Regions from separate parts of the Arthrobacter sp. D3-16 genome, predicted to be linked through region 1. Evidence: predicted binding sites of a transcription regulator. Region 1 holds the regulator's gene; the other holds the start of a gene.

Evidence for each region. The regulator Rex, encoded in region 1, represses fermentation and respiration genes when NADH is low (regulators of the CRP and FNR family bind a similar motif). The targets are predictions, from matches to a motif close to CTTGTGAANNNNTTCACAAG.
Region 2: the regulator Rex is predicted to act here: its motif matches at 5,490-5,509, upstream of M1D32_RS08555 (glyceraldehyde-3-phosphate dehydrogenase).

Annotation. Positions count from the first base shown of each region.
Region 1 covers NZ_CP096437.1:878,800-889,539, forward strand. Annotated here, with positions in the region: gene M1D32_RS04230 (rhamnulokinase) at 1-334, shown strand, start outside; gene M1D32_RS04235 (acetylxylan esterase) at 401-1,420, shown strand; gene M1D32_RS04240 (glycoside-pentoside-hexuronide (GPH):cation symporter) at 1,479-2,807, shown strand; gene M1D32_RS04245 (3-deoxy-7-phosphoheptulonate synthase) at 3,022-4,161, shown strand; gene M1D32_RS04250 (helix-turn-helix domain-containing protein) at 4,331-4,543, shown strand; gene M1D32_RS04255 (30S ribosomal protein bS22) at 4,735-4,833, shown strand; gene M1D32_RS04260 (HAD family hydrolase) at 4,917-5,735, opposite strand; gene M1D32_RS04265 (glutaredoxin family protein) at 5,813-6,067, shown strand; gene M1D32_RS04270 (redox-sensing transcriptional repressor Rex) at 6,172-6,876, shown strand; gene M1D32_RS04275 (hypothetical protein) at 6,929-7,678, opposite strand; gene M1D32_RS04280 (hypothetical protein) at 7,781-8,296, opposite strand; gene M1D32_RS04285 (YceI family protein) at 8,486-9,034, opposite strand; gene M1D32_RS04290 (histidine phosphatase family protein) at 9,236-9,916, shown strand; gene M1D32_RS04295 (TlpA family protein disulfide reductase) at 9,955-10,557, shown strand; gene M1D32_RS04300 (cytochrome c biogenesis CcdA family protein) at 10,568-10,740, shown strand, end outside.
Region 2 covers NZ_CP096437.1:1,784,196-1,794,935, reverse strand. Annotated here, with positions in the region: gene mptB (polyprenol phosphomannose-dependent alpha 1,6 mannosyltransferase MptB) at 1-856, opposite strand, end outside; gene orn (oligoribonuclease) at 1,067-1,654, shown strand; tRNA gene M1D32_RS08575 (tRNA-His) at 1,784-1,856, shown strand; gene def (peptide deformylase) at 1,956-2,528, shown strand; gene M1D32_RS08565 (HNH endonuclease family protein) at 2,600-3,397, opposite strand; gene M1D32_RS08560 (hypothetical protein) at 3,511-3,720, opposite strand; gene M1D32_RS08555 (glyceraldehyde-3-phosphate dehydrogenase) at 3,796-5,238, opposite strand; gene M1D32_RS08550 (TspO/MBR family protein) at 5,536-6,078, opposite strand; RNA gene rnpB (RNase P RNA component class A) at 6,123-6,514, opposite strand; gene M1D32_RS08540 (YaaA family protein) at 6,571-7,377, shown strand; gene M1D32_RS08535 (zinc ribbon domain-containing protein) at 7,416-8,153, opposite strand; gene M1D32_RS08530 (Nif3-like dinuclear metal center hexameric protein) at 8,253-9,176, opposite strand; gene msrA (peptide-methionine (S)-S-oxide reductase MsrA) at 9,278-9,802, shown strand; gene cysK (cysteine synthase A) at 9,868-10,740, shown strand, end outside.

The DNA.
Region 1 (10,740 bases):
GGACGATCCAGCCGCCATCACCCGGTGCATCATGGACAGCCTGGCCGCCGGCTACGCCCGCACCATCCGCGACGCCGAGCGGCTTGCTGACCGGTCAGTGGACGTGGTGCATGTGGTGGGCGGCGGTTCCCAGAACCGGCTGCTCTGCCAGCTCACCGCCGATGCCACCGGCAGGAAAGTCGTGGCGGGGCCGGTGGAAGCCACTGCCTTGGGTAACGTCCTGGTACAGGCCCGCGCTGCAGGTTCCATCGCCGGCGGACTGGGGGAACTCCGTGCCCTGGTGGTGGCCAGCAGTCCACTGCAGGTTTTTGTACCGGAGCTCTCGCGGCTCTAGCCCTCGCCGGCGCGTCCCCCGGCGCCGCGCCAGCACCCCAGCACACAGGACAGGACCGGACAACGCATGCCCCTTTTTGACCTCCCGCTAGGCGAACTCCGCGGCTACACCTCCGACGTGACGCCGCCGGAGGACTTCCGCGAATTCTGGGACACCACCATCGAGGAGGCACGGGCCTTTCCGCTGGGTGCGTCCTTCGAACCGGTGGAGAACTACCTGTCCGTCATCGATACCTTCGATGTGACCTTCGCCGGCTACGGGGGCGCCGCCATCAAGGGATGGCTGCACCTTCCCGCCAACAGGGCCGCCGGAACCAGGCTGCCGGTAGTGGTGCAGTATGTGGGCTACTCAGGCGGCCGGGGGCTGGTGAACCAGGACACGAAGTGGGCGCAGGCAGGCTACGCCCACTTCATCATGGACACCCGCGGCCAGGGCTACGGCGGCACCCTGGGCGATACCCCCGACCCCCACCCTTCCGCCGGAGAAGTGGCGCATGCGGGCCTCATGACCAGGGGCGCGGGCAGCCGGGAGGACTACTACTACCGCCGGGTATACGTGGATGCCTTCCGTGCCGTGGAAGCGGCCCAAGGCCACCCGGAGATCGACCCGGCACGGGTGGTCCTCGCCGGCGTCAGCCAGGGCGGCGGCATCGTGGTGGCCGTGGCCGGGCTGGCGGCTGGCAGGCTCGACGGCGTAGTGGCGGCACTGCCGGACGTTCCGTTCCTGCAGGACTTTCCCCGCGCCGTCGACATCACGCCGCGCGGCCCGTATCCGGAGATCGCGGCTTTCCTGGCCCGGCACCGGGACAGGTATGAACCGATGCTCGCGGTCCTACGGTATTTCGACGGCGTCAACCTCGCCCGCTGGGCCACCGCGCCGGCCTTGTACTCCGCTGCCCAGATGGACGATATCTGCCCGCCGTCCACCGTCTTCGCCAGCTTCAATGCCTACGGCACCGGTGCCGCGGATTCATCCGGAACCGGAGCGGACAAGGACATCGAGGTCTACCGGTTTAACAACCACGAAGGCGGCCAGGAACACCACTGGATCAGGCAATTGCTGTTTCTGCGCAAAATTTTGGGGTAAGTTTCTTCCTGCGGGCTGGCTGAGAAAGCGGTTTCTCGTCGCGGCGGACAAGGAAGCAATGAAGAAACTCAGCAAGCTCAGCGTTCTCGGCTACGGTGCGGGCGATGCGGCCAACAGCATGATCATCAGTACCGGAAACATGTTCCTGCTCGTCTATTACACGGACGTTGCGGGGATCGGGGCAGCGGCCGCTGGAACATTGCTGCTGGTTGCGCGGGTCTTTAACGCCTTCACCGACATAGCGGCCGGCCGCATCGTGGACCGTGTGCCAAGCAAGCGGTGGGGAAAGTTCCGCCCGTTCCTGATGTTCGGCTTCATTCCCCTGCTGCTGAGCGTGGCGGTGTTCCATGTTCCCGACGTCGATCCGTCCCTGAAGCTTCTGTACGCCTACTGCACCTACGCCCTGGTGTGTGTCGCCTACAGCATGGTCAACGTCCCTTACGGGTGCCTGGTGGGGGCCATGACCCAAGACGCCAAAGAACGCGCCAGGCTCGGTGGAGCCCGAACCATCGGTGGCCTCTCGGTTGGCGCCACCCTTGGCTTTTTCATTGCACCGCTCCTCGGTGCCGGGCAGGACATGCAGCAGATCTTCACCTGGCTGACGATCACTTTCGCCGTCGTTGGTTCACTGCTCTATTGCTTCACAGGCCTAGTATGCGTTGAGCGGGTCCCCGGCAGCGTCCCCAAGATCACCCTTCGCCAGAGCGTTGCAGCCCTCAAGGCAAATTCCCCGCTGGTGATCCTCTGCGTGAGTTCCGTCCTTTTCGTCACCGGAACCTCTGCCACCGGCGCGTCCCAGTTCTATTACCTCCGCGATGTCCTCTCCCGGGTGGACCTTTTCCCGGTCATGGCCGCCGCCCAAGTGGTGATCACGCTGACGCTGGCCGTCCTGATGCCGCTTCCGGTCGCCCGATGGGGCAAGCGGGCTGTTTACAGCGTTGGCGGCGCATTCGGGGCGGCGGGCGGCGTGCTGGTCTTCCTAGCCCCCGCTGACACTCCATTGCTCGGCCTGGCGGGCCTCATCCTGGGGCTCCTTGCGTCGGCCTGCGTCAGCATCGTGACCTGGGCCCTGATCGCCGACACCGTGGAATACGGTGAGTGGAAAACGGGAGTCCGGGTCCAGGGAATCAACTACGCGCTCCTGGCCGCCACCCGGAAACTTGGCATGGGATTCGGGGCCGCCGTCGTTGCCTTCTCGCTCGCCTGGGGCGGCTACGTTTCGGGTACTGCGGAGCAGTCTGAGGCTGCCACCCTGGCCATCAGGGCGGCGGCAGGGCTGCTGCCGGGGGCCCTGGTGCTGGCCTCCGTCGGGATCATGTACTGGTACCGCCTGACCGACCAGAAACACGCGGAGCTGGTGGCAAGCCTGGCGCGTGATGCGACGTAACAGTTTGCGGCCACGGCGGCCCGCCGTTATGGTTCATGGCATGACAAACCGTTGGTATGCGTATTTTTCGTTGGCTCTGGAGGGGCCCGCGTCTAACTGACACGCATCCAACTTTCCTTCAGAGCCAACAGGGCAGAGATTATTCTCTGCCCTTCGCCGTTTCTCCGGCGGGTTCTGATCTGGGCCCGCTTCATATCTGGAACAGGACCCGAACATGAGCACCGCGACAGCCCCCGCAAACACCACCGCCGGCAACCCCCATGGTGAAGCCGCGGCAAAATCCACCTCTAACCTGCGCGTCAGTGAGTTCACTGCGCTGCCCACGCCCTCTGAACTCATCGCGGAGCTGCCGCTGGACGCCCGGGTGGCGGACGTCGTCGAACGCGGACGTGACGAAGTCCGCGCCATCATGGACGGTGTGGATGACCGCCTGCTGGTGATCGTGGGACCGTGCTCCATCCACGATCCGAAGGCCGGGCTGGAGTACGCACGGCGGCTGGTCAGCCAGGCCGAAAAGCACAAGGAAGACCTGCTCATCGTGATGCGGACCTACTTCGAAAAGCCCCGCACCACCGTCGGCTGGAAGGGCCTGATCAACGATCCCCGCCTGGACGGCAGCCACGACATGGTCACCGGCCTCCGGACCGCCCGGCACTTCCTGCAGCAGGTCACCGCGCTCGGGCTCCCCACCGCCACCGAATTCCTGGAGCCGATCAGCCCGCAGTACATGGCGGACCTCATCTCCTGGGGCGCCATCGGGGCCCGCACCACCGAGAGCCAGATCCACCGGCAGCTCGCCTCCGGGCTCTCCATGCCCATCGGTTTCAAGAACGGGACCGACGGCGACCTGCAGGTGGCCATCGACGCCTGCGGGGCTGCCGGCGCAGCCCAGGCCTTCCTCGGCATCGATGGCGACGGCCGGGCGGCGCTGGTTGCAACCGCGGGAAACCCCGACACCCACGTGATCCTCCGGGGCGGGCGCAAGGGCCCCAACTACTCAGCTGCCGACGTCGAGGCAGCCTCCGCCAAGCTGGCAGCCAAGCACCTTAACCCGCGCCTCATCGTTGACGCCAGCCACGCCAACAGCGGCAAGAGCCACCACCGCCAGGCAGAAGTGGCGCTGGAGATCGGTGCGCAGCTGGAAGACGGCGGCGCTTCCGCGCAGGCAATTGCCGGCGTCATGCTGGAAAGCTTCCTGGTGGGCGGCGCGCAGAACCTCGATGTTGCGGAACACGAGGCCGGCCGCTCGGAGCTGGTGTACGGGCAGAGCGTGACCGATGCCTGCATGGACTGGGACGTTTCGGTCTCGGTGCTGGACCAGCTCGCCGCTTCCGCCCGCAAGCGCAGGAGGTAGGCCCCCACAGTGGGGGTGCAAATAGGGGGACCCTGCTACTTTCACATCGGCCACAGGAGCATCTAGAGTATCTAGAAGGTGGTTGGTGGATGGCTCAGCATCGGAAACACCGCATTGGCACGTACCTGGGGTCACTGTTGTCCATCCGTCAGCAAAGGAAAATAGGGAAATGTCGGCAGAACAGAACTTCTCCAACGCGAAGTTCCTGACCGTGGCAGAAGTAGCCCAGGTCATGCGCGTCTCCAAAATGACCGTCTACCGGCTGGTCCACTCCGGCGACATGCCGGCAGTGCGTTTCGGCCGCTCCTACCGGGTGCCTGAAGCCGCCGTGGACCAGTACCTCAAGGGTGCTGTGGTGGACGGCCACACCGAAACCGCCTGAGTCCTTTCGTCGCAATCGCCGTGTTTTCGCCGGTCGGGGCCGCACCGGTCAGAAGCGGCTCCGGATAAGCGGTACCCTGTTAAGGAACGTTTTACGTCATTGTAAGAATCTGTCAGTTGTTCAGTTCGTAGCTCTGTCCACGAACACTTTTCCATCAGACAGGTACTGCATCTAGTTTGTAAGGAACTTTCGTGGGTTCAGTTATTAAGAAGCGTCGCAAGCGTATGGCCAAGAAGAAGCACCGCAAGCTGCTTCGCAAGACTCGTCACCAGCGCCGCAACAAGAAGTAGAGATACTTCGAACAGCGTGGAAATGCCCGTCGCCTTCCGAGGCGGCGGGCATTTTGTTTTGTCCGGGTACCCGCCTGGAGATGCTATGCCCGAGGGCCGCGGATGCGGGCGAAGCCTTTCCAGAGGCCGTAGACGGCGCCGCCGGCAGTGGCTGCCTTGAGGCCGAAGGTGGCTGCGCGGCGGCCTGCCCGGAAGTCGTAGACGGGCCAGTTGTTGTCGCGGGCGTGGCGCCGGAGGCGGGCGTCCGGGTTGATGGCCACCGGATGGCCCACCAGGGTCAGCAGAGGGATGTCGTTGTAGGAGTCGCTGTAGGCCCAACAGCGCTTCAGGTCCAACTCCTCCGCGTCCGCTACTGCCTGGACAGCCACTGCTTTCGCGGAGCCGTGCAGGATGTCTCCCACCAGGCGGCCGGTATACATGCCCCCCGAAATCTCCCCGACCGTCCCCAAGGCTCCGGTGAGTCCCAGCCTGGTGGAGATCACCGTGGCAACTTCGATGGGAGTCGCAGTGACAAGCCACACCCGCCGGCCGACCCGCAGGTGCTGCTCGGCCAGGGCCTTAGCGCCAGGCCAGATCCGGGAGGCGATCATCTCGTCGTAGACCTCTTCGCCGAGGGCCTTGATGTCGTCAACCGTGATGCCGGCAGCCAAGGTAAGCGCGGAGTCGCGGACGGCGTGGACGTCATCCATGTTTTCGCCGCGGGCCACGAACTTGAACTGCTTCCAAGCGAACCCGGCTGCCTGGGCCATGGTGAAGGCTCCGCGCTGGTGCATCTTGCGGGCAACATGGAAAAGGCTGGCGCCGCGCATGAGGGTGTTGTCCACGTCGAAGAACGCCGCCTCGCCGGGTTGCGGCGCCGCAACCGGCTTGGTGACTACGGCGACGTACTTCTCCTCGGGCATGAAGTTGAGTCTAGTCAATCCAGTCGGTGGACATGGTCGGCGTCGCGGGTCCCAGCCAACGGGGCTACGGTTAAGTCATGGCAACACCGAGCGTCGTCCTGATCACCAAAGCTGACTGCCACCTTTGCGAAGAGGCGCGCGACGCCGTCGGGCGGGTTACTGCCTCCCTGGGGCTTGGGTGGACGGAAGAGTTGGTGGACCACCAGCCGGAACTGCGGGAACGTTATGCCGAGGAAATCCCGGTAGTGCTGGTGGACGGCGTGCAGCGCGACTTCTGGAAGATCGATGAGGTCCGGCTGGAACGCGTGCTTCAGCGGGCGTTGGCCGAGTAGGGGAGCAGCACCGGTGACCGCACGCGCTTTGTGGCTGGCTGCTTTGTTGGCATCGGCCGGGGGGCTCTAGAGTGGAGTCACAACGCGATGCGAGGGAGGGGCTGGTGGCTTCGCTGGATTCAACTCCCCAGGCTGTCCCGGATCTTCCGGGGACCACGGACACGCCAGCCAAACAGATTCCGCCCGCAGCGGTGGCCCGGCTGACGCTCTACCTGCGTGCCCTGAACACCCTGCTGGCCGAGGGAGTGGAGCGCGTCTCCTCCGAATCCCTCGCCGAAGCCTCGGGCGTCAGTTCCGCCACGCTCCGCAAGGACCTGTCCCACGTGGGCTCCTACGGTACCCGCGGCGTTGGCTACGAAGTCCAGTACCTGAGCCGGCACATCGCTGCGGCACTCGGGCTGACGCACGACTGGAAGGTAGCCATCGTTGGTGCCGGCAATCTCGGCAAGGCTTTGGCACGGTACGGCGGGTTCGAATCCCGCGGGTTCGACGTCGTAGCCATTTTTGACGCCGACCAGATGGTGGTGGGCAATGAGGTGGGGTGGCTGCGTGTCAGCGATGTGGCCGACCTGGAAACAGTGCTCCACCGTACCGGGGCGAATATGGTGGTGCTGGCGCTGCCGGCGGCCGTGGCGCAGGATGTCTGCGACCGTGTGGTTGCTGCCGGGGTCCGCAGTGTCCTGAGTTTCGCCCCCGTGATGCTCCAGGTGCCGGAGGGAGTCAACCTCCGTAAAGTGGACATGGCCACTGAACTGCAGATCCTGGCCTACCACGCACAACGGGCGCAGGCCCCGGGGCAAACCGCCTAGTTTTCAGGCGGTTCCGGGACCCACGCCCGCAGGTGTGGGAAGTGCGTAAAACTTACCGGCCGTAGGGGTTGCCCAGGCCGCCACCGTAAGGGTTGGCGAAGGGCTGCTGCTTCCGGAAGTACGGGGCAGCCGCCGGCAGGTACAGCAGGACGATGGCGGCGATCCCCAGGAGCGTGCCGATGGTTCCAATGCTGGGAGGACCGAAGAGGCCGACGATGGACAGTGCAGCGAACACGGTGCCCAGGATGCGGGCCCAGTTCTTGCCCTTGCGGATGAAGAAGGCCACCAGCAGGTAAAGCCCTGCGCCGAGGATGGCGAAGACCACCAGGGTGCCGGCGATGACGCCCTTGATGTCCTCGTACGTGACGCCCGCTCCGCTGCCTTCCATCTGCTGCTCAAAGGTCTGGCGGAATACCGGGTCGTCCAGTTGGGTGAGCCCGGTGAGCATGGAGATAACGAAGATTGCGGCCGAGGCGATCAGCAGCCAGAACGAGATGTTGACCAGCTGCGGCACTCCGTTGCTGCCCGTGGGCTGCGGCTGCTCCGAGGGGTACTGCGCGTACGGGGACTGGCCGTAAGGCTGCTGTCCAAACGGCTGCTGGCCAAAGCCCGGAGCCTGCGGCGGGTTCTGGCCATACTGCGGAGAGTTCTGGCCGTACTGCGGAGCGCCTGACTGTGGAGCATTCTGGCCGTACTGTGGAGCGTTCTGGCCGTACTGCGGGGCGTTTTCCCCGTAGCGCGGCTGCTGGTTGCCCTGCTCGGGATCGTTGGGCACGGGAGGCGGGACGGGAGGATTACTCATGAGCTGTCCTTTGGCGTGGCGGGTTCTGGTAGGCTGCCGGGTTTCGGTCCTGTGCCCTACCCCCAGCATGGCTTAAGTCCACCGTACCCCCGGACCGGCAGCTTATGAGTCATTCCTGGGAGGTATTCCGCCCCTGTTCGGCCCTTGCCCGGCGATACCTTGCCGGCCGCTGTTCCCCTGCGCCGCAAACCAGGCCTGCGCGTTCGGCAGCCAGAGCAATACTGTTGCCGCGAGGCTGATCAGGAAGCCCGCCCAGTTGCCGCCTTGGCCAACACGCATGGCCAGGTTGACCAGCGCCAGGACCAGGGTGATGCCCGTCAGGACTGTCAGGGCGAGCCGTGCCCACTGCTTCCCCTCTTTCATCTTGAGGGCAAGGATGATCTGCGCGGCTCCCACTGCCGCCGCCAGCAGCATCAGCAACAGAACCAGCGCGGCCGCAGCAGGCGCCGCGGCGAAAAGCACCAGCGAGGCAAGCATGCCCAGCAGTCCGCCCAGGAGGCCGAGGATGCCGCCCAGGAACCAGATCCAGAACGAGACCTTGAGCTCCGTGGGAAGTCCCGCCACCGAGAACATGGCGGCGAAACCGTTGCGGGGCTTTGCACTGTCAAAGTTGCTCATGGCCATCACTGTAGCCCCGCCCCGACGGCGGCACAGCGTGGCTCGGTGCACAGGGACTGCCCCTGCGCAACGAGCCACGGCTTCACTGCAGCGCCGGGACGGCGAACGCCATCAACGACAGAACCCCATTAACGACAGAACCCGGCACCGGCGCGACGGCCGGTGCCGGGGTTCCGGCGGAAAGAATGACTACGCTGCGGGAGCGATGAAGGCGAGTTCGAGGTTGATGGCAACCTTGTCGCTCACCAGCACGCCGCCGGTCTCGAGGACAGCGTTCCAGGTCAGGCCGAAGTCCTTGCGGCTGATGGTGGTTTCAGCGGAGACGCCGGCGCGGGTGTTGCCGAACGGGTCCACGGCCACGCCGTTGAACTCGGTGTCCAGGGTGACCGGGCGGGTGACACCCTTGATGGTCAGGTCGCCGGTCAGTTCGTAGCTGTTGCCCTTGGCCACCAGGCCGTTGGAGACGAAGGACATTTCGGGGAACTTCTCCACATCGAAGAAGTCTTCGCCCTTGACGTGGCCGTCGCGGTTCGCATCGCCGGAGTCGAAGCTGGCGGTGTTGATGGTGGCGTTGATCCGGGATTCTGCCACGTCCTGGCCGAGTTCCAGGGTTGCTGCTGCTTCCTTGAACTGGCCGCGGACCTTGCTGATGCCTGCGTGGCGGACGGTGAAGCCGATCTCGCTGTGGGAGTTGTCGAGGGTCCAGGTGCCGGTGGTGACGTCTGCGGGAAGTGCCATGATGTTGCTCCTTTGGGTGTTACCTGTTGACGGTCGTGCCGTTGAACTTTCATCTGTTGAAGTCTCAACTAACTGCTGCATCTACTATAAACATGCATATGCATCTTTTGTTCCCGCCTTCGGAACATTTCTTCATAAATTTCAGTTCTACTGGATGTAGAAGATTTCGGATCGAACGCCATCTTTGAGAAACTGGTAAACATGCCCCAAGCCACTGTCCATCTGCTCCGCCACGGCGAGGTCCATAATCCTGCCGGCGTTTTGTACGGAAGGCTGCCCGAATTCCACCTCTCCGAGCTGGGGCAGGAGATGGCACGCACCCTCGCCGAGCACTTCCGGCAGCGCGCCGAAAACGGGGCCCGTATCACCTACCTGGCCGCCTCGCCACTGGACCGCGCGCAGGAAACTGCCCGGCCGACGTCGGAAGCCCTGCATCTGCACATCCACACGGAGGAGCGGATCATCGAGGCGGAGAACTACTTTGAGGGCATGAAGGTCAGCAAGGCGGAACTGCGCAGGCCCAAGCACTGGCCGCGGCTGGTTAACCCCCTCCGGCCCTCCTGGGGCGAGCCGTACAAGCAGCAGGCGGCAAGGGTTATGGCAGCGGCGCAGGAGGCGCGCCTCCGCGCCATCGAGCTGGCCGACGGCGACTTCGGAACAGAGGGGCCCGAAGCGATCATGGTCAGCCACCAGCTTCCCATCTGGGCCACCCGCCTGAGCGCGGAAGGCAAGCCCCTGTGGCACGATCCGCGAAAGCGTGAGTGCACCCTGACCTCCATCACGTCGCTGGTGTTCGACGACGACGGCACACTGGTGCGCGTCGCGTACAGCGAACCCGCGGCGTCCCTTCTGCCCGGTGCAGCCAGCACCCCTGGAGCCTAGAAGTGTCTGACAGTTTTATCGAAAAGGGCCGGCCCGGCCTGCCCATCACGTCCCGCCGCAGCGTCCTTGCTGCCGGCGGCCTCGCGTTGACCGCGCTGACCCTGGGCCTTTCGGCGTGTGCCCAGGAAGATGCCCTCGCGGAGCAGGCAAGGGCCGGGGACAACAAGAACTATGTGGCCGGCGACGGGTCTGTCACCGAGTTTGCGGCGGGCGATCGGAAGTCCGCCCTCCAGATCAACGGCAGGCTGTTCAACGGAACCACTGTTGCCCCCGCTGACTTCCAGGGCAAGGTCACTGTCCTGAACTTCTGGTTCGCCGCCTGCGCCCCCTGCCGGGTTGAGGCGCCCATCCTCGAAGAGCTGCACCAGGAGTTCAAGCCCCAGGGCGTGCAGTTCTTCGGCGTCAACCTTCGGGACGAGAAGGCCACCGCGGAAGCCTTCGACAAGTCCTTCAACCTGACGTACCCCAGCTTTGACGACAAGGACGGCGGGGTCCTGCTGGCTGTTTCCGGCCTGGTTCCTCCCGGCGCAGTTCCCACAACCCTCGTGCTGGACAAGCAAGGGCGCGTGGCGTCACGCGTCCTTGGCGAAATCCAGAGGGGCACCCTGAAAGCCCTTATCGCTGCCGCCGTGGCTGAGTAGCGCGGACACCATGAACAGCCCCTTTGCCGAAGCCATCCTCAACGGCTCGCTCCTCCTCGCCATTCCGGTAGCGCTGCTGGCCGGACTGGTCTCCTTCCTGTCCCCATGCGTCCTGCCGCTGGTTCCCGGCTACCTGGGATACGTCACGGGCCTGTCGGGCGTGGACCTGGAGAAGCAGAAGCG
Region 2 (10,740 bases), 910 kb from region 1:
GTTTGACGGCGATCGAGAGTGTCACCAGGACGATGCCCCGGACCACCCGGCGTGTGGCCGAGTAGTAAAGCCCCGCCAACGCAAGGCCAATCATCAGGGCGTCATTATGGACGCTGGCGATGAAGTTGGTGAGGAAGAGGGGGTTGGCCGCCGTAAGCCACAGGGCACGGTGGGGATTGACCCCGTGCAGTTCGGCAAGCTTCGGGACATAGATCACGCAGAGGACCACGCCGGCTACGGCCACGAGCCGGAACAGCATCACGCTGGTCTCAGGCTGGACGTTGGTGGCCCACACAACGAACTGTTCGATCCATAGGAACAGCTGCCCGTAGGGAACCGGCGCTTCGGTCCACATCTTGTCGGCGCCCAACTGGAAGTAGTTCGATAACGCCGAGATGCCGTTCTCGTACGGGTTGAAGCCCTCCACCATCAGGCGGCCCTGGCCGATGTAGGCGTACACGTCACGGCTGAACAGCGGCACGCTGAACATCATGGGCAGTCCCCAGGCGACTACTGCCATCAGTGTCGCTTTGCGCGCTTCTTCTCCCCAGACACGCACGCGCTGGCCCAGCCGGAGCCAGGCACGGACCAGGAGCATCCCGCCAATCGCGAGCAGGACGATGGACAGGGCCACTCCTGCTGCTTCTGCACGCATCCAGATGAACAGCGGCATCCGGCGGAGTTCCGAGACCGGAGCGAGCCAGCCCACCCCCAGGGACCCGACCAGCATGAACATTGACCCCGCGAATCCGGCCAGGAGCGGCGAGCGGGGATTGTCGACTTCGGCCCCGACTACTGCTGCGGCGGCAGTGTCCGCGGCCGCCAGCTCCCCCGCTGCAGGCACAGGCGCCGTCATGTCAGGATCGTCCAATCTCTTGGGTTTGCGCTCTTTGCTTGGCGCGGTTCTGCCCGGCGGGCTGCACGGGCCGGCCGAGGCGGTTACAACGACAGCAACTGGTCCCGCCGCGTACCCGAAATCCTAGCACCGGCAGGTAGCCGGGAGGTGTAACGGTAGGCTGGTCGGGTGCCTATATCTAACGAACGAATCGTCTGGATCGACTGCGAAATGACCGGTCTGGACATCAAGAACGACGCCTTGATCGAGGTGGCGGCCCTGGTCACGGACTCCGAACTGAACATCCTCGGTGACGGGGTGGACGTAGTGATCAAACCCGATGATGCTGCCCTGGCCCAGATGAACGACTTCGTCCGGGACATGCACACCAAGTCCGGGTTGCTCAAGGAGCTCCCTCACGGAACCACCATGGCCGCGGCGGAGGCAGCAGTCATGGAATACATCGAAAAGTGGGTGCCTGATCCGCGCAAGGCACCCCTGGGAGGCAACTCGGTGGGCACTGACCGAGTGTTCCTCTCCCGCGACATGCCATCCGTAGTGGAGCACCTGCACTACCGCGTTATCGACGTGAGCACCATCAAGGAACTCTCCCGGCGCTGGTTCGCCAGGGCCTACTTCCAGTCGCCCGCCAAGAAGGGCGGCCACCGCGCTCTCGGGGACATCAAGGATTCCATTGATGAACTGCGCTACTACCGGGAAGCCGTGTTCGTTCCGCCGCCCGGACCGGACAGCGCCACGGCGCAGCAGATTGCGAAGCGCATCACCACCGCCGGCGATCCCCAGCAGCCCGAAGCGTAATTTGCGCCACGTTTGCGGGAATTTTCAGTGAAATCGGCAAAAGTGGACAAAGCACCCTTGAAGAGCAGGTAAGCTATTTGAGTTGCCTTTCCAGAGAGCCGGTTCACCGGTAAATCTGCAGGGCGCATGGTGGGCTTAGCTCAGTTGGCAGAGCGCCTGGTTGTGGTCCAGGAGGTCGCGGGTTCAACCCCCGTAGCTCACCCTCACAGGATGGTATTTCAGCCGTCCGCAAAGGAGGCTGCACCGGATATCCGGTGTGGCCTCCTTTCTTTTGCACAGGATACTGCTGAAGGACCTTGGGATGACTGTTCTGCCAATCACCATCTGGGGGGAGCCCGTGCTGCACCGCAGGGCAGCCGAGGTGGAAGTTTTCGACGACGAACTGCGTACCCTGATCGCGGATATGTTCGAAACGAACGACGCAGCCAACGGTGTTGGCCTCGCGGCGCCGCAGGTTGGTGTGGGCAAAAGGATTTTCGTCTACAAATTCGCCAATGACGACGGCGCTCCCCCCACCGGCGTGCTGGTTAACCCGGTCCTCACCCTGTCCAAAATTTCCGGGGCTGTCCCGGACCCCGACGAGGAAGAGGAAGGCTGTCTGTCCTTCCCCAGTGGGCAGTATCCGCTGAAGCGTGCCGAGTGGGCGCGGGTGGAGGGCTTTGACGGCTTTGGGCAGCCGGTGAAGTTCGAGGCGACCGGGTGGTTCGCCCGCGTGATGCAGCACGAGTACGACCACCTTGACGGCAAGCTCTACGTCAACCGCCTCATGGACCGCTACGCCCGCAAGGCCATGAAGCAGGCTAAGAAAAACGGCTGGGGAGTTCCCGGACTGACCTGGATGCCGGGCGTGGACCCGGACCCCTTCGGCCACTAGGTCCGATGGCGGGGCGAGGGGTGGCCTCCCCGTGCGTCGGCATCCGAGGATCAGCGGACAGCGCGCACCCCTTAGCGGGCCGAAATCGTCTGCTGGTCCGGGCAGGACCCGAGCACGCGCTTCATGGCGTCCTTCTCCGCCTCGGTGACCCACAAGCCGTAAGCAGCCTTGACGGAGATCTGGCGGGCCACGTAGTGGCAGCGGATGGACTTGTTCTTGGGGAGCCACGTGGCTGCATCGCCGGCACTCTTCTGCTGGTTGGCGGGTCCGTCCGCAGCGATGAGGTTCAGCGGATCGTTGGCGAGGCTTTGGCGCTCCCCTGCCGTGAGCCCCTGGGCGCCCTTCTGCCACGCGTCCCCCAAGGCGACGACATGGTCAATCTGGACTGCCCGGCTGCTTTCCGAGCCCCGGCGGAAGTCCATGAACTGCCCAATATACGGTTCGTGGAAGGAGCCGGCTGCCACACGGCACTTGGACCCTTCCATAAACACAACAGCCGCAAGGTCACGCCGCAAGATGTCGTTGCGGGTATCACAGCCGTTGCGGTCAACGTCCTGCCAGGCCTGCCCGAAAGCCTCCCGGCTATAGTCGTCCTTGGCCGCGCGTCCTTTCACGGCAAGCCCGTCGAGCGCTGAGAGGGCAGTTCCTGGGGGCACCGGATAGACGGACACAACGGGCTTCATCCAGGCAGGGTCAAAGACGGGGGCTGCTGTGGGCCCGGACGCGGAGGGCTCCGCTACGGCAAACTGGCCGGCGGTGAAGAACCAGAACAGGGCCCCCAACACCGAGACAGCAGCAACAGCGAGTACTACCCATGCCTGCCGGGAACGGCGCCGGGCACGCCGATAGGCGGACCAGGTCACGGTCACGGGATGCCTGCCCTTCCGGTATGTTTACGCACCAGAAGAGCCTAGGACAGCCGGCTGCCATCCCCGCCGATATCCACACTGTGGAGGCCGGGTGGAAGGTCACACCGGCGGAGCTACTGCTCCCGCATCACCCGTCGGAGGTCCTCCTCGGCGATGGCCAGGAGTCCCTCAAGCTGCCGCACCCGGTCTTCGCCGACGTCGCCCGATGCGTGGGCGACGCGGGCCCCTTCAAGCAGGCGGACAGCCTCCTTGTGGTTCGCCTTTGCCACATCCAGTGCGTGTTCCAGGGTGGTTTCGTGCTGGAGCGTCGAATCTTTATCCATGGCACAAGTGTGGTCCCGATTCCCGGCTGATTCCAGAGAGTCAGCCGGGAAATCGAGATTGGCCGAAGGGGTGGATCAGACGGAAATTGCAGCCAGGGCTGCGGCTGATTCCTTGGCGGGGAAGGACGGGGGGTTTACACCGGCCATCTCCTCCATAACGCGGACCACCTGGCAGCTGTAACCGAACTCGTTGTCGTACCAGACGTAGAGCACCAGGTTCTTTTCGTTCGAGATCGTGGCGAGGCCGTCAACGATGCCCGCACGGCGGGAACCAACGAAGTCGGTGGAAACCACCTCAGGCGAGTCGATGTAGTCGATCTGCTTGCGCAGGTCCGAGTGCAGGGACATCTCCCGCAGGTATTCGTTGACTTCATCCTTGGTGGTCCCGTTTTCCAGGCTCAGGTTCAGGATGGCCAGGGAAACGTCCGGGGTGGGGACGCGGATGGAGCTGCCGGTGAGCTTGCCCAGAAGTTCGGGCAGGGCCTTGGCCACAGCCTTGGCGGCACCGGTCTCGGTGATCACCATGTTCAGGGCTGCCGAACGGCCGCGGCGGTCGCCCTTATGGAAGTTGTCAATCAGGTTCTGGTCGTTCGTGAAGGAGTGGACCGTCTCCACGTGCCCGTGGACAACACCGAACTTGTCGTTGATGGCCTTCAGCACCGGCGTGATGGCGTTGGTGGTGCAGGAAGCCGCGGACACGATCTGGTCCGTGTCCTCGATGGTGCGGTGGTTGATGCCGTGGACGATGTTCTTCAGCTCGCCCTTGCCCGGAGCGGTCAGCAGCACCCGTGCAACACCCTTGCTCTTCAGGTGCTGGGACAGGCCTTCGGCGTCACGCCAGCGGCCGGTGTTGTCCACCACCAGTGCGTTGTTGATGCCGTAGGCGGTGTAGTCGATGGTGGCCGGGTTGTCCGAGTAGATCACCTGCACCTGGACACCGTTGGCGGTGATGGTGTTGGCCGCCTCGTCAACGCGGATGGTGCCTTCGAAGGAACCGTGCACCGAGTCGCGGCGCAGCAGGCTCGCACGCTTGGACAGGTCATTGTCGGAGCCCCGGCGCACAACGATCGCACGCAGCCGCAGGCCGTGGCCGCCGCCTGCCTTTTCAATCAGGAGGCGGGCCAGGAGCCGGCCGATGCGGCCAAAACCGTACAGCACGACGTCGGTGCTGGTGCGGTCGTCGCCGCCGCGCTTGCCCACGATCTCGGCGAGTTCCTCGCGGAGGAACTCCTCCAAAGTGGCGTCGCCGCCCTCTTCCTTGAACTTCTGGTTCAGCCGGGCGATGTCGATCGCTGCCGCGCCGAGCTCCAGCCCCGCCAGGGTGTTCAGGAGCGGAGCAGTTTCCTCCAGCAGCAGCTCATCTTTGCTCATGCGGCGCGCAAAGCGGTGTGCCTTGAGGATGTTCATGGTGGACTTGTTGATCAGGCTCCGGCCGTGGATGCTGGTCACCACGTTGTTTTCGCGGTACAGCCGGCCGATCACCGGAATCATGGCCTCGGCGAGGGCCTCCCGGCCCATCCACGTATCAAGACAAGAATCTGACGTCTGGCTCACAGAAATACCTTCCTCGGTTCAGCCGCGTACGTCCTCGTACACGGATGTCGGCCACCTGATGGTGTCCAGGGGCACCGGCACCTGCGGGGATTGTCCCCCAGGTGCCTGGATCGTGTGCAAAAGAAAACCGCCGGTTGCGAACGCAACTCCGGCGGAAGAACTCCTGCGTCCGGTATCTATTCTAATTTGGCAGACTGCCCGGGAGCGGCCCGAGCCGCGTGAAATCACTCACACCAGGTTTCCGCGCCCCCTGGTGCCGCCTCAGTTATGGACGGCGGAATAAAGGTTGAGGCTGGCGGAGAAAATCACCCACGAGAAGTAGGGCAGCACCAGCAGCCCGGCGGCCGGGCTGACGGGGCCGAACCGCAGGATGAGGAGGACCAGGACAAAGGCCAATGCTCCGATCACCGCCAGGGCGATCCACAAGGCGGCTGTGCCGATCATGGGGTACAGGCCAAAGAAGGTGATGGGCCAGGCCAGGTTGAACACGAGCTGGAGGACATACATGCGTGCCACCGGCCGGACCATGGCTCCCCTCCGCCAGACCAGCCACGCGGCCACGGCGATCCCCGCGTACAGCGAAAGCCAGGCGGTGCGGAACATCCATCCCGCGGGCATCCACGGGGCCTTGATCGAACCGGCAAACCACCCGTTGGAGTTAAGGATGATCGGGATGGAGGCGAGCATGCAGACGGCATACGAGAGGGCGAGGAAACCAAGCAGGGCAACAACTTGCCTGCCCGGAGCAGGGACTGGCCGCGGGGCGGTCCCCGGCCCGGATTGTCCATCAGTAGTAGAGGGCACGGTTCAGCATCCCCAACGCAGCTTCCAAGGTCAAACCGGTTAAGTGGATGGGTTGACCGATACGCCGGGTTCTGTGCTCCTGCCCCGTTACCGGTGCGGGAGTAGCGGCCATCCATCTACGAACGCCGTTGCCGGCGCCCTCCAGCGGCCTACCCGGACACTTGGGCGAGCAGCCCTCAAACGCGCCCTGTCTGGCCTTGCTCCGGGTGGGGTTTACCTAGCCTTCCCGGTCACCCGGGAAGCTGGTGGTCTCTTACACCACCGTTTCACCCTTACCTGTTTCGTGCCGCTTTCAAACCGGCGCGACCCAGGCGGTCTGTTTTCTGTGGCACTGGCCTGCGGGTTACCCCGAGTGGGCGTTACCCACCACCCTGCTCTGTGGAGCCCGGACGTTCCTCGAGCCACTTGCGTGACGCGCGGCCGCCTGGTCAACCCATCCGGATCCAGTCTACCGGCGCCGTGCCGCTTTCCCTCCGCCGGTAGGATCGGACGGTGCTGATTCTGCTTCCCCCTTCTGAAGGCAAGACACCCGCGGTCCGCGGATCCGCCGTCGACTGGCCCTCGTTGAGCTTCCCGCAGCTGAACTCCTGCCGGGCAAAGGTGCTTGACGCGCTGGGCACGGTGAGCGCGCACGAGGACGCCCTCGCTTTGCTGGGGGTCGGGGCGTCGCTGAAGGACGATGTCGACCGCAACACCAGGCTCCATGCTGAACCGGCGGCTCCGGCGCACCAGATCTATTCAGGGGTGCTTTACGACGCCCTGGGCTACAAGACACTTACCGCCGGACAGCGCCGAAAGGCGGATGAGTCGGTCCTCGTCATTTCGGCGCTTTGGGGCGCCATCCGCTTCGGCGACAGTGTGCCCGCGTACCGGCTGTCCATGGGAACGGCGCTGCCCGACGTCGGACGCCTCGCCTCATTCTGGAAACCGCAACTCGCCGACGCCCTGGCCGGTGCCGTTTCCGGGCACCTGCTGGTGGATTGCCGGTCCAGCACCTATGCGGCAGCGTGGGCTCCGCCGGCCGCGCAAACAGTCGCCGTCAACGTCTTCACCGAGGTCAACGGGGTGCGGAAGGTAGTCAGCCACTTTGCCAAGCACACCCGCGGCGAGCTGGCACGGCATCTCCTGGCCCGGCGGGGCAAGGCACCGGAGTCACCCGCGCAGTTGCTGAAGGCCAGCCGCGAAAAGTGGGAGGCCGAACTTGTGGAGGGCTCAGCGCGGAAGCCGCACGCGCTGGACATCATCCTGCCGGGCTGGTTCGCGCGTCCCTCCCAACTGAGGTCGCAAGCAACGCTGTGAAAACGCCGCTTGACGGCGTTCCATGCCAGCCAGGTGGGTCAGGCCCACTCGTCGGAACGCACCAGAATGGCGCCGGAGTCCGGGCAGAACACAATGTCGTCAGCTGCCGCTGCCTTGATCTCCGCGAGGTCGCCGGGGCTCAACTTCATTCCCGAAGCCTCGGACGTTCCGTGGAACAGCCTCGCGGCGCCCACTCCGCGCTTCGCCAGGGTCTTTTCGTACACAGCCAGCATTCCGGCGTCGAGGGTGGCGGCAAAGGCTGAACGCTGGTTGCGGAGCCCACTGGCTTCCGCCTCAACTTCGGCCAGGGCTGCATCCAACTCGGCCCGGATGCTGCCGAAGGATCCCTGGATGTCGTCCACGATCCCCTGTTGCTTGGCCTGCCTGGCCCGGAGCGAATCGAGCCGTTCCATGACCTCGAGCTCCACGTCCTCCAGGTCCGAACGCCGCTTGTTCAGGGAGGCGATGTCCTTCTGCAAGGCGACCAGGTCCTTGGACAGTCCGGTTCCGCTGTTGAGCCTTGCTTCATCCCGTTCGATCCGGGAGGCAACCTGCTCCACGTCCGCCTCGGCGCGCTTCAATTCTGCCTCGGCATCGTGAACCGCCACCTTCGCGGCACCCAGCTCTCCGTTGGCGACGGAAAGGGCGGCTTCAAGATCCTTGATCCTGGGATCGTTCTCCAGCGAGCGGCGGCGGTTGGCGAGCGACTTCAGCCTGGCATCCAGCCCCTGCAGCTCAAGCAACTTCAACTGTTCTGCCGGTGCTGCCTTCGCCACTGTTACCTCCGTTTATCACTTCCGGCCGGAGCCGGGCACCTGAACGGCGCTTCCTAGACTCTAGCGCCTGGCCTGCTCTCCCGCCTCGCGGCGCCAAGCTTAGCCCGGAGTGAGGATGAAGTCCCAGGGATCGCTGTTGGTGGTGCTGACCTGGATTTCGACGTCGTGTCCCTGGTCTGCGAGGACGTTCCCCAGCGCTGCGGCGGCTGCCGGCAGCCACAGCCACTCGCTGGCGAAGTGCGAGACGTCCACCAGGTAGGGCCGGCCGTTCAATGCCGCTTCCCGCGCCTCGGAGGCCGGGTGGTGGCGAAGATCAGCGGTGACATAGACGTCAGCGTTGCTGGCACGCACCTCATTAAACAGCGAATCCCCGGCGCCGCCACAGACTGCAACCCGCTGCACCAGGCCGTCCTTGTCTCCCGAGACGCGCACTCCCCCCGCCACGGAAGGCAGTATGCCAAAGACACGTGCTGCGAAATCGCCCAGGGTCATGGCGTCCGCCAGGTCACCGACGCGTCCGATTCCCTCTTCCGGAAGGCCATTCGCTGCCACGGTGAGCGGCGCAACGTCCTGCAGGCCCAGCGCATCGGCAAGCACGTCGGACACGCCCCCGACGGCGGAATCACCGTTGGTGTGCACGGTCAGGAGGGCGGTGCCCGATTCGATGAGCCGGTGGACGGCCCGGCCCTTGGGGGTGGTGGCAGCGACTGTGGTGACACCCTTGAGCAGCAGCGGATGGTGGGTGATCAGGAGTTCCGCACCCCATTCCACTGCCTCCTCAATGACCTCGAGCGTGGGGTCCACGGCAAACATCACCCGGGTCACGGCAGCGGAGGGGTGCCCCGCCACCAGCCCAACCTCGTCCCAGTGCTCCGCCAGGGACTCAGGCCACAGTTCCTCCACCGCCAGGAGCAGCTCACCCAGGGTGGGAGCCTGGGGCTGGCGGGCCGCTGCCTCCGCGCCGGAGGGTACGTCGGCGTCGTGATTCTCCTGGCCGGTAACGTCAGTGTCCACAGGTTCCATAGTCTTAGTTTTACCCCATCACCCCGTCCGGACCGCATGTTTGAAGGGGCGCTGCACAACGGCCGGGGAATCATCCGGTGCCGCGAACCATTGAAGAGGTCATGAAAACTTTTGTTTTGGGCGGAGGCTGCTTCTGGTGCCTCGACGCCGTCTACCAGAAGACCAAGGGCGTCACCTCAGTGGTGTCCGGCTACACGGGGGGCCACGATCCCCATCCGGACTACTACTCGGTCTGCAACGGCACCACCGGCCATGCCGAAGTGGTGGCCGTGACGTTTGACGAGGACGTGATTCCGGCCGAGGTCATCCTGGACATGTTCTTTGCCCTGCACGATCCCACAACGCTCAACCGGCAGGGCTACGACGTCGGCACCCAGTACCGCTCGTCCATGTTCTACGAGACCACCGAAGAGAAGATCCTCTTCGAGGAAGCCATCGAACGGAACCAGGCCCTGTGGGCGAACCCCATAGTCACCGAGGTCAGCAGGCTCCCCCGGTTCTACATTGCCGAGGAATTCCACCAGAATTACTACGCCAAGCATCCGGAGCAGGGGTACTGCCAGGTGATCATCAACCCCAAGCTCGCCAAGGCCAGGAAATATTACTCTGCATGGCTTAACGCTTAGCGGGTGTTACGCAGCCTCGTTAGGCTGACCTCAGTATTCACCCCTCACAAGATAGGCGTATCTACATGGCACGGATCTATGACGATGTAACACAGCTGGTCGGCGGCACACCGCTGGTCAAGCTCAACCGGCTCAGCGAGGGGCTGGAAGCCACGGTCGCCGTCAAGCTCGAGTTCTACAACCCTGCCAACAGCGTCAAGGACCGCATCGGAGTGGCCATCGTCGACGCCGCCGAGAAGTCCGGCGCCCTGAAGCCCGGCGGCACCATCGTTGAGGGCACCTCCGGCAACACGGGCATCGCCCTGGCGATGGTGGGTGCCGCCCGGGGCTACAAGGTCATCCTCACCATGCCCGAGACCATGTCCACCGAGCGCCGGGTCATGCTGCGCGCCTTCGGTGCCGAGATCGTCCTGACGCCGGGTTCCGAGGGCATGCGCGGTGCCGTGGAAAAGGCCCAGGAAATTGTCGCCAGCACCGAGAACTCCATCTGGGCCCAGCAGTTCGCCAACGAGGCCAACCCCGAGATCCACCGCAACACCACGGCCGAGGAAATCTGGACTGACACCGACGGCAAGGTGGACATCTTCGTCGCCGGCGTCGGCACCGGCGGCACCGTCACCGGCGTCGGGCAGGTCCTCAAGGAGCGCAAGCCCGGCGTCCAGATCGTCGCCATCGAGCCCAAGGATTCCGCAATCCTCAACGGCGGCGCCCCCGGCCCGCACAAGATCCAGGGCATCGGTGCCAACTTCGTGCCCGAGATCCTGGACACCAACGTTTACGACGAAGTCCTGGATGCCACACTCGAGGACTCGGTCCGCGTAGCCCGCGAGCTCGGCGTTAAGGAAGGCATCCTGGGCGGCATCTCCTCCGGCGCCATCGTGTGGGGGGCCCTGGAACTGGCGAAGCGCCCGGAGAACGCAGGCAAGCTGATCGTGGCT